One region of the Clostridium saccharoperbutylacetonicum N1-4(HMT) genome, then DNA from elsewhere that is predicted to be linked to it. Evidence: riboswitches for the same ligand, from Rfam matches in the RefSeq annotation. Region 1 holds a riboswitch; the other holds the start of a gene.
The links. A riboswitch is a leader RNA that binds a small molecule or an ion and turns the genes downstream of it on or off. The one in region 1 is predicted to bind S-adenosylmethionine.

Region 1 (5,701 bases):
CTAATGCAAGAGCAGCTTCAAACATAAATGGCAGCAATGCAGCAAAAGTTGATAAAATTGACTATGCGTTTGTTAAGGATTCTAATATAGTTGGTGAATGGAAGAGCTTAGATTTTGTTAAGAACATAGAAGAATTTAAGGTAAATACCAAGCAGTTCACTGGCGATTTATATGTAAAAGATATAAGTTTTACAGAGGATGGAAAGGTTCCAAGAACAGTTTTTACCTGGACAAAGGATCATATTATTAATGACGTAGACAAGACAGATAGTAGTTATGTTATCAAAGATATTGATGGGACAACTTATATGTTCTTTCAATGGAAAAGTGGAGATTATACAATTAGAGGTATGGAGCCCTATTACTATGTATTACAAAAGGTTAGTTCAACACCAGCACTCGATATTAACATTTCTGGAGACAAAGTTGAAACAAGAGTTGACAAAGTTGATTATCCTTTTATAAATGATACTGAAGTACTTGGAAAGTGGGAAAGTGTTGATTTCGTTGAAAATGTAGATAAATTTAATCCTGATAAGAAGGCATGGAATGGGGATTTATATTTAAAAAATTTAATTTTCGATGAAAATGGCAAAATTGAAGATAAAACTATAACTTGGACAAAAGATTTAGTATTAGATGTAAATAATAAAACAGCATCAAAGTACATAATAAAGGAAATTAACGGTTCAAAATATATGTTCTTTGAATGGAAAAATGGAGATTATAGAGAAAGAGGAGCAACTCCTTGGTACTATGTTTTAAAACAAGTTAGTGAAAGTTAAATAATAAATTATTAATTTTTATAAGTATAACCTTAATAATTTTGTAATTGATATAAGATACCTTTAATAGTATAATCAAATGGGAAGTAAGCCAAGATGGAATAATTGGATATTGGTGGATATAATTTACTTTCATAGACTTAACTAAGGAGTAGAAAAGATGAATTATATATTAGCAATGGTAGTAGCCCTTTTAGGTGCAATGATTACCATGCCTTTTCTTATGAGATTAGCTAAAAAGATACATTTTACAGATAAACCAAATAAAAGAAAGCAACATAAAGCACCAACACCATTATGTGGTGGAATAGCTTTATATATTGGTTTTTTCATATCATATTTTGCATTTTATCAAGATGATTTTGAAAAACAAAAAACAGTATTTATTGCAGCCACAATGATATTAATAATAGGGCTTGTAGATGATTGGTATAAAACTAAAGGAAAGGAATTTCCTATATTTCCTAGATTGGTTATTCAATTGATAGCAGCTGTTTTAGTGTTTAACTCTAAGATTGCTTTTTCAGGCTTTACTAATCCTTTTACAGGACATTATATAGAACTTAATTCCACTGTACAATTTATACTTACAATAACTTGGATATTTGGAGTTACTACTGTAATCAATTGGTCAGATGGAATGGATGGATTAGCAGGAGGATTGTCTTTAATATCAGCAATGACATTCTTGGTTGCTGCAATAATATTGAAGCAAAGTGAATCAGCAATGATATCTGTAATTTTAGTAGGAACTATTTTAGGTTTCTTATATTATAATAAATTCCCAGCACGGGTGTTTATGGGCGATTCTGGAGCTAATTTTTTAGGATTTATTTTAAGCATTACAGCTTTAGATGGAGCTTTTAAACAAACTACTATTATGAGTTTGTTTATACCAATATTAGCTTTAGCAGTGCCTATCTTTGATAATCTGTTTGTTATCTTTAAAAGATTTTCAGAAGGTAAACCTGTATATCAAGCTGATAGAAGTCAAATACATTTTAGATTGGCAGAAAAAGGTTTTACTACTGTTCAAGTTGTAAATTACATAATGTTAATAAGTTTAGCTTTTAGTATAGCATCATTACTTTTATTATGGATTAAGAAATAAATATATAATTTCTTTACAAATATGATTTAATAATATATAATGGCTAATTATAAGACTTATCAAGAGTGGTGGAGGGACTGGCCCGAAGAAACCCAGCAACCGATATATTTGAAAATATATAAGGTGCTAAATCCTGCAGCGTAAGAGCTGATAGATAAGGTGTTTTGAAGATTTAAAGTCTAAAGGAAATACCTTTAGGCTTTTTTGTTCTTTAAAAATAATTGACAATTGAGCATTGACGATTGAAATTAGAAACTCTCAGTTATAGATATCCAAAGCAAGAATTAGATATATGCGGAACTTACCGAAATTAAACACATATTTATTACAGCGGACTTATGAAATTATCACTGGATGGGTTCTAAGTGGAAGGTTGCACCCATTTCTGCATGTTCCTAAAGTAAATTTATGACAAGCAGAAAATGGAACAACCTTCCACTAATAACCATCACAGCTTAATTTCATATGCCGCTTGCACAAATATGTATCTAATTTCTAGTGTAGTGTTACGATTATAATTTCTCAATGGTGTATGTATATTCCATTTATAAGTTTGATTATTAATTTGGATATCTATAATAAAAATTAAATCGGTAGAGGTTGGATAAAATATGAATGTATTTGAACTTGCAATAAGCAGGAAAGAAGTTCTTAGATATCTTGGATACAAAGGGCAAGCTCTAGATGAAAACCTAGAGAGAATTATTGATGAAGCTAGAGAAGAAGGGAAAAAGGTAATTATCCCAAGAGTTATATATGAATATAAAGATATAATAACTGTTGAAGCTGGTGTGGAAGTAATAGGCACAAATTTAATTCTTAAAGGAAAAGATATAAAAGAGCATTTAAAAAAATCAAAGAAATGTGTATTATTAGCTGTGACTTTAGGTAATGAAGTGGAAAAGAAAACTAGGCTATATGAAAAAACTGATTTAACAAAAGCACTTATACTTGATGCTTGTGCTACTACAGCAGTAGAAGAAGTCTGTGATGCTGTAGAAAATGTTGTTAAAGAAAAGGCAGCAGCAAATGGCTGTAGTATTACTTTTAGATATAGTCCTGGGTATGGAGATCTGCCATTAGATGTTCAAAATAGCTTTCTAAGAGCATTAGATGCGCAAAAGAAAATTGGACTTACAGTATCTGAAAATAATTTATTATTTCCCAGGAAATCTGTAACAGCAATAATTGGTATAGTTGAAGGTGAAATAGAAAAGAAAAAAAGGACTTGTAAGGAATGTAATAATTACGAAAATTGCAATTTTAGAAGAGAGGGTGAATCCTGTGGGGCTTAAGGAAATTATAAAGGATAACATTTTAATATTTGATGGAGCAATGGGAACTATGCTTCAAAGGAAGGGGTTAAAGCTTGGCGAAAATCCAGAGGTTCTAAATATAAAAGAACCACATATTATAGAAGAAATTCATAAAGAATATATAGATAGTGGAGCTAATGTAATAACTACTAATACTTTTGGAGCTAACGAATTAAAGTTAAAGCTTTGCAATTTAGAAGTAGAAGAAGCTGTAGATGCAGCTGTTAAAATTGCAAAAAGAGCAAAAGGTAATAGTAATACTTATATTGCTTTAGATATTGGCCCAATAGGTGAGCTTTTAGAACCTATGGGAACTTTAAGCTTTGACAAGGCTTATGAAATTTTTAAACGTCAAATTGTTCAAGGTGTTAAATCAGGTGCAGATATAATTTTAATTGAAACTATGACTGATTTATATGAACTTAAAGCAGCAATATTAGCAGCTAAAGAAAATTCAAAGCTGCCTGTATTTTGTACAATGACCTTTGAAGAAAATTTAAGAACTTTTACTGGCTGTTCTCCAGAGGCTATGGTACTTGTTTTAGAAGGACTTGGAGTTGATGCTCTTGGAGTTAACTGTTCCTTAGGACCAAAACAATTAAAGCCTGTTATTGAAGAAATATGCAGTTTGGCGCATATTCCAGTAATGGTACAGCCTAATGCAGGGCTTCCAACGCTAGATTTAAATGGTGAAACAAAGTACGATGTAACTAAGGAAGAATTTGCTGATACCTTGTGCAGTTTTATTGATTTAGGAGTTAGAATAATTGGAGGATGCTGTGGCACAAGTCCTGAGTATATTAAAGAATTAGCTGCTAGGGTTAAGGATAAAAAATTAGCGCCAATTGAAAATTTAACGTACTCTGCAATTTGTACGCCATCAAAGGTGGTAAGAATAGATGGTGTTAGAATCATAGGTGAAAGAATTAATCCAACAGGAAAGAAATTGTTTAAAGAAGCCTTGAAAAATGAAGATTTGGATTATATATTAAAGCAAGGAATATCTCAAATAGAAGCTGGAGCCCATATTTTAGATGTTAATGTTGGACTGCCTGAAATTGATGAAGCAGCTATGATGCATAAGGTTGTGAAGGAATTGCAGGGAATTGTGGATATTCCACTTCAAATTGATTCCTCAGATCTTAAAGCAATAGAAACTGGCCTTAGATATTATAATGGAAAGCCTATATTAAATTCCGTAAATGGAGAAGATGCAGTTTTAGATAGAATACTTCCATTAGTTAAAAAATATGGAGCAAGTGTTGTAGGTTTAACTTTAGATGAAAGAGGAATTCCTAATAAGGCAGAAGAGAGATTTAAAATTGCTGAGAAAATAATAAATAAAGCAGCTGAATATGGAATAAAAAAAGAAGATGTATTTATTGACTGCTTAGTTTTGACTGTATCTGCACAGCAGAAAGAAGTTCAGGAAACTTTAAAGGCTGTAAGAATGGTTAAAGAGAAGCTGGGTGCTAAAACAGTGCTTGGGGTTTCAAATATTTCCTTTGGATTGCCAAATAGAGAATTAGTCAATGAAACTTTCTTAGCTTTAGCTCTTGCAAATGGTTTAGATTTACCAATAATAAATCCAAATGCTAAGGGTATGACAAGAGTAATTGATTCCTATAATGTTTTGTATAATTATGATAAAGGGGCAGAAGTATATATTAATAATTATGCTAATGTAGAAGTATCAACAGAAATTACTGCTAAGGATGGAGCAACAGTAAATAATAATTTATCTGTAAGTAATAATGAAAAAGCTGATTTGAAATATATAGTTATAAAAGGTTTAAAGGAAGAAGCAAAACAAGCTACTATAGAATTGTTAAAGGAGAAAAAGGAACTTGAAATAGTTAATGAATATTTAATTCCAGCATTAGATGTGGTTGGAGAAAAATATGAAAAAGGTGAATTGTTCCTTCCACAGCTTATTCAAGCTGCTGAAACAGTAAAAAATGCCTTTGAAGTTTTAAAAGCTGAAATAGCGAGGAATAATACTGAAGCTATATCAAGAGGAAAAATAGTAGTTGCAACGGTTAAAGGCGATATTCATGATATAGGTAAAAATATTGTAAAAGTCATTTTGGAAAACTATGGATATGAAATGATTGATTTGGGTAAAGATGTACCTATAGAAACAGTTGTGGAAGAGGCTAAAAAGCATAAAGTGTCGCTAATTGGTTTGAGCGCTCTTATGACTACGACCCTAAAAAGTATGCAAGAAACAATAAAAGCTTTGAAAGAGGATGGATATCAAGGAAAAGTATTTGTTGGAGGAGCAGTGCTTACTAAAGATACGGCAGAAAGAATAGGGGCTGACTTTTATGCTAAGGATGCAAAGGAATCAGTAGAAATAGCTAAAAAAGTATTTGGATAATGCTTTGAGGGGAATTTAAAAATTTAACATCTAATATGAATATTCTTTGATATTTTGGGTATAACATAAATGATGTTCCAAATCCAAAAACCAATAAAGGACTTATACT
Region 2 (5,701 bases), 370 kb from region 1:
TATAATCAATTTTTCCATGAATAATGCTAATGTCTACATCAAAATTCTTAGCTGCATCAGAAATAATTGGCTTTAAACTATTATCCCCTTTATAGTAAACTTTAATTATTTCCCCTTCATTTATAGACTTAATAATTTCTTTTGGCAAATCTAAATTGGAATTTCTACTTATTAATGATTTAGTAACTTCATGCTTAGGATCTGAAAAAATTGAATATATATCATTTACTTCAACTATTTCCCCATTACTCATTACTGCAACTCTGTTGAATAATTTCTTTGCAACCTCCATTTCATGAGTTATAAACACTATTGTAATTCCAGTCTTATCTTTTATATTCTTTAAAAGGTTTAATATTTCCTCAGTATTTTCCAAATCCAATGCTGATGTTGCTTCATCACAAAGCAGTATTTCTGGATTATTTGCAATAGCTCTTGCAATTCCAACCCGTTGTTTTTGCCCACCACTTAAATTTGAAGGATATACATCTGCCTTATCCTTTAGATTTACAAGTTCTAATAATTCATAAATCCTATCCCTTCTTTTTTCTTCTTCATAATTATTTGCTTTCAGAACAAATTCTATATTCTCATAAATTGTTTTCCCACCAATTAAATTAAAGTGTTGAAATATCATACCTATTTTAAGTCTCGTTTTTCTAAGTTCTGTCCTATTTAATTTAGTAATATCTTTTCCATTAATAAAAACTTGTCCAGACGAAGGTTTTTGTAGTAAATTTATAACCCTAACCAAAGTACTTTTTCCTGCTCCACTTAAGCCTACAATTCCAAAAACTTCACCTTTATTTATCGTTAAATTCACATTATTCACTGCACGAACTAAATTTCCTTTTAACTTGAATTCAACATTAACATCTTTTAATACAATCATTATTTTCACCACCTTCTAAATTTTATAAATATATAAGTTCTAATTAAGATTTTACATCTCACATCAAAAAATCCGTAAGGGCTTTCGTAGCTAATGACAATTGAACATTGATAATTGGAACTTATATTAATGACCATTTTAATATTTCTTGTGATCTTTAAATACGTATTATTATTTTAATGAATGAAAATATATATCTAATTATATATAGATATACATTTTAAGAATCAAACTTATAAATGTAATATGCATGCATCATTGAGAAATTATAATCATAACACTACACTAGAAATTATATACATTTTTCTGGAAGCAGGCATGTGAAATTGAGCTGATGATGGTTCTTAAGCAGAGAACCCAAATCTGTGATTTGGTGTGAATCGCTTACTCAGCGAACGAACGTGAGTCGAGTTTCCTCTATGGCTTGTTTCATTTTCAGCTTGTCCAAAAGTGAATGTCCAAATTTTATATTTGGAAACATGAACTTTCTCCTTGGGGATTTTATATCTGGAACACGCTGAAATGACGACAAGCTGCCATTTAGAACCTTCCAGCGAAAATTTCACTAGTCCTGTGGAAGATAAATGTATCTGATTTCGGTAAGTTTCGCATAAGTCTAATTCTCGCGTTGGATATCTATATTTTCATTCACAACTTATTGTTTTAAATTATTTCCACCAATCCGGTTTACTGAATTCTTTAAATTTCCCATTTTCAATAGCATCTTTAAATTCCTTAGATTGTACAGCCTCTTTCAAATCTTTTCCAAGATCTTTATCTAAATCTTCTGTTCTAACTGCAACAACATTTTTATAATTTTCTGCTAATTTTTCAACAGCTACTGCTTTTGAATAATCAAGCTTAGACGCAAATGCAAAATTTCCTGGAACTACTGCTAAATCAACACTGTCAATACTTCTAGCAAGTTGTGCACCTTCAATTGGTGTGAATTTAATATTCTTAGGATTTTCTGCAACATCTTTTTCAGTAGCCTTAGTTTCATCAATGTTTTCTTTTAACTTAATAATTCCATTTTCCTTTAATAATTTTAATGCTCTTGCTAAATTTGAAGCATCATTTGGTATCGCTATTTTAGCACCATCTTTTAATTGATCTAATGACTTTATGGTATTTGAGAACACTCCCATTGAAAGAGTTGGTACAACTATTACTGGTGAAATTTTCAAATTATTATCTGAACTAAATTTCTTTAAATATTCTGTGTGTTGAAATAAATTTGCATCTATTTCTTTATTATCTAAGGCTTTATCTGGCTGAATATAATCACTAAATTCCTTAGTCGAAACTGTATATCCTTTAGCTTTTAAGGCTGGTGCTAACGCCTCCTTGACCATATCCCCATAAGGTCCTGGGCATACACCAATTACAATATTTTTATTCCCCACTTCTTTACTATCTGTTTTTGCACTTTCTTTACTGCTTCCGCAGGCAACCAAGCTTGCTCCTATTGTTCCTATAATCACTAGTGCTGCTAATTTCTTTAAAATCTTCATCTTTTATTCCCTCCAAAATTTATTGTTTTTGTATTTATTGCTAATGCTTTTAACTTTATCTTGCTTTAATTAATTTAGTTATTTCTATATTCCCTAAGTTTTTCAAGTCTCTTAAGAGCTTCTTTTAAGGTTTCTTCTTTCTTTGCAAAATGAAATCTTATATAACTATTTACTTTTTCTTTGAAAAAACTTGAACCTGGTACTGCTGCTACTCCAATTTCTTTAGCTAACCATTTACAGAATTCATAATCATCATCATATCCAAATTCAGATATATCAACCATTACATAGTATGCACCTTGAGGCTCGTAATACTTAAGCCCTATTTCGTCTAATCCATCCAAAAAATAATTTTTTTCTTTTTTTTTCTATAAATTTTACTCAATTCTTCATAATATTCATCATCAAATTCCAAGCCTTTAATTGCTGCCTCTTGAAGAGGTGCTGCTGCTCCTACAGTTAAGAAATCATGAACTTTTTTACAATTTTCTATTACCTCTTTGCTTGCAATAATATATCCAAGTCTCCATCCTGTAATTGAATATGTTTTTGATAATGAACTGCATGAAATTGTTCTTTCAAACATTCCATCTAAAGCTGCTAAATAAGTGTGTTTATGAGGCTTAAAAATTATATGCTCATAAACCTCATCAGTAATTACAAAAGTATCATATTCTTTTGCAAGGCTTCCTATATATAGCAGCTCTTCTTCGGTAAATACTTTGCCTGTAGGATTTGACGGATTGCAAAGAATAAGTGCTTTTGGATTTTGCTTAAATGCATTTTTCAATTCCTCTTTATCAAAGTTAAAAGCTGGCGGCTTTAATTCAACATAGATAGGCTGAGATCCAGATAAAATTGTATCTGCTGTATAATTTTCATAAAATGGCGAAAAAACAATTACTTTATCTCCCGGATTACAAACACTCATCATCGCACAAATCATAGCTTCAGTACTTCCACAGGTTACTAACACATTTTCATCTGGATTTATTTTAATTCCCATAAATCTCTCTTGCTTTAATGCTAGCTTTTCTCTAAAATTTTGTGCTCCCCAAGTCACCGAATACTGATGTGGACCTTTTTCTGAAACTTCTTTTAATTGATTAAGTATCTCTTTAGGTGGATCAAAATCCGGGAAACCTTGTGAAAGATTTATTGCTCCATATTTATTAGCTATTCTAGTCATTTTTCTTATTATAGATTCAGAAAACCAATCTAATCTATTACTTAATTTTGACATATTTATACCCCCAATATATTTAAATTATAAGCTTATAATTCTTATCAAAATACTCATATATTTTTATATAAAAATCTCTATCTTAGATACAATAGCAGTACAAAGATAAATTAAAAACTTATTATATAGAAATAGAGCACTAGAGATTAATCTCTAGTGCATCTTTGCATAAAAATTTTCTCTCTTATCTTTCAGCTAACGCTGTTGGAATTAGCACCACGTCATCGTAAATCATTACTTGATCGGTTGCTGGGTTTCATAGGGCCAGTCCCTCCACCACTCTTGATAAGTTATTCAATTCCTTCATTTCTTATAAGTTTAGTATATATTCAGCTTATTAAATTGTCAATACATTTTATGCATAAACATTAAGGTTATGCTAGTATTTATAATTACTAGCATACACGGTATTTTAACATCACAAATCTGGCTAATAGCCATTATAATTTGGGTTAAAAGCCATATTACTTGGTTCATAGACCTTGTATATAAAAAATTGATATGGCGCATAATTATCTAAAATTTCTAATAAATAAACCCTATTAAAACTAACTAAAAAGAATGATCTACTAGGGTGAATAGATCATTCTGCATATTGGATATTTATATTTAATAAGGGGTAAATAATGTTTTAACTACTTTATATATTTATAATACATAATATTTATGTCAAGCATGTGACAACTTTTTTATTAATTCAGGCATTATAGAAAATTGTGAACTTCTTGTAATTATGTATACAATGTATTTAGTTATTTTCTTTTTTAATATCCACGATCATCAACTTTCCAACTATCCGTTTTACTGTCTCTTATTAATATCCAATTATAATTATCATAAGTTGAATTTGGATTTAAACTTCCATCCCCACCTGAAGAATCTACATCAAAATTTGATAGCAAAACAATTACATTTTCAGTTTTAACACCATTCACTGAACCTCTCCCATTTTTCAAATACCCCTCAATAAATTGATCTGATTTTTTTTATCATACCATAATTTTGTCAGAGTAGCTCCATTATAACTTTTAAAACTTTTCTTTACGCAATTCACTGCATCATTTAATTCATTCTCACTGAACTTGTCAGTTGCTCCAATACTCACTACAACATTATCAGTTTTTCCAACTTGTTTATAAACCAGAAAAGAGCTGTCGTTAACGGATTTTAATACGCTAATGCGACAGCCCCTATAATATTTTAATTTGTTAAAGCAACTACTTCTAGTTCAATTTCTATATTTTTATTTGGAAATGTAGTTTGAATTGCTACTCTTGTTGGTAATTCATTTTTTTTGAAATACATTTTATAAATTTCATTCATTTTATCAACTTCAAAAATATTTTTCATATATACTACAACTTTTAAGATATTATTCATTGAAGAATTTGAGTTTTCAAGTAAATATTTTATATTTTCTAATGCATTTTTTGTTTGAATCTCAATATTTCCCAATATAAATTGTCCACTTTGTAAATCACATGATACTTGGCCTGATAAATATAAAGTATTCCCAGCTTTTACCACTTGATTATATGGGTAATCAGGTTGTTTCACATTAGGCAAGTTTAATATTTCTTTTTTCATTTCTTTCCTTTTCACCTTCTCTGTACTTTTAATATAATTAGTTATAACAAAATTATCTATTAATACTCATTTCTTTTTTAGTCATTTTCTCAAAAAGAGATTCTAAACGCGCTTCAAGTATCCATTGATCAGGTATATGTTGAAAGAAATTAAATCTTAACCCCCAGCTAATGCCTTGTAAAAATTCAAAATTTAACATATTATTAATCATATCTTCTATTATTTTATTATTTGTAGCAACAACTGATTTTACTATATAACCATTATCTGGTTTTGGTTCTATAGCCTCTATTATTAAATCATATGAAGCATCACTACCACTTTTTTCTAAAACAGTATAATTCAATATTTTCACCTTCTATTTCATTCAATATTTTTAGCTAATTTTTCGGCTTCACATCTTAATTCTTTAATATTGTGAACATGATTTCTTATACATACTGAATTGTAATTATTACATAAAAT

Region 2: it holds a riboswitch for S-adenosylmethionine, as region 1 does, so the genes downstream of both, CSPA_RS09460 (pyridoxal phosphate-dependent aminotransferase) here and CSPA_RS07870 (vitamin B12 dependent-methionine synthase activation domain-containing protein) in region 1, are expected to answer to the same signal.

Annotation. Positions count from the first base shown of each region.
Region 1 covers NC_020291.1:1,766,784-1,772,484, forward strand. Annotated here, with positions in the region: gene CSPA_RS07860 (M56 family metallopeptidase) at 1-785, shown strand, start outside; gene CSPA_RS07865 (MraY family glycosyltransferase) at 946-1,896, shown strand; SAM riboswitch class I at 1,950-2,057, shown strand; gene CSPA_RS07870 (vitamin B12 dependent-methionine synthase activation domain-containing protein) at 2,508-3,191, shown strand; gene CSPA_RS07875 (homocysteine S-methyltransferase family protein) at 3,181-5,592, shown strand.
Region 2 covers NC_020291.1:2,134,056-2,139,756, reverse strand. Annotated here, with positions in the region: gene CSPA_RS09470 (methionine ABC transporter ATP-binding protein) at 1-892, opposite strand, end outside; gene CSPA_RS09465 (MetQ/NlpA family ABC transporter substrate-binding protein) at 1,561-2,406, opposite strand; partial or broken gene CSPA_RS09460 (pyridoxal phosphate-dependent aminotransferase) at 2,481-3,649, opposite strand; SAM riboswitch class I at 3,831-3,941, opposite strand; gene CSPA_RS09455 (DUF4829 domain-containing protein) at 4,414-4,605, opposite strand; gene CSPA_RS09450 (RidA family protein) at 4,850-5,236, opposite strand; gene CSPA_RS09445 (hypothetical protein) at 5,289-5,591, opposite strand; gene CSPA_RS09440 (citrate lyase holo-[acyl-carrier protein] synthase) at 5,600-5,701, opposite strand, start outside.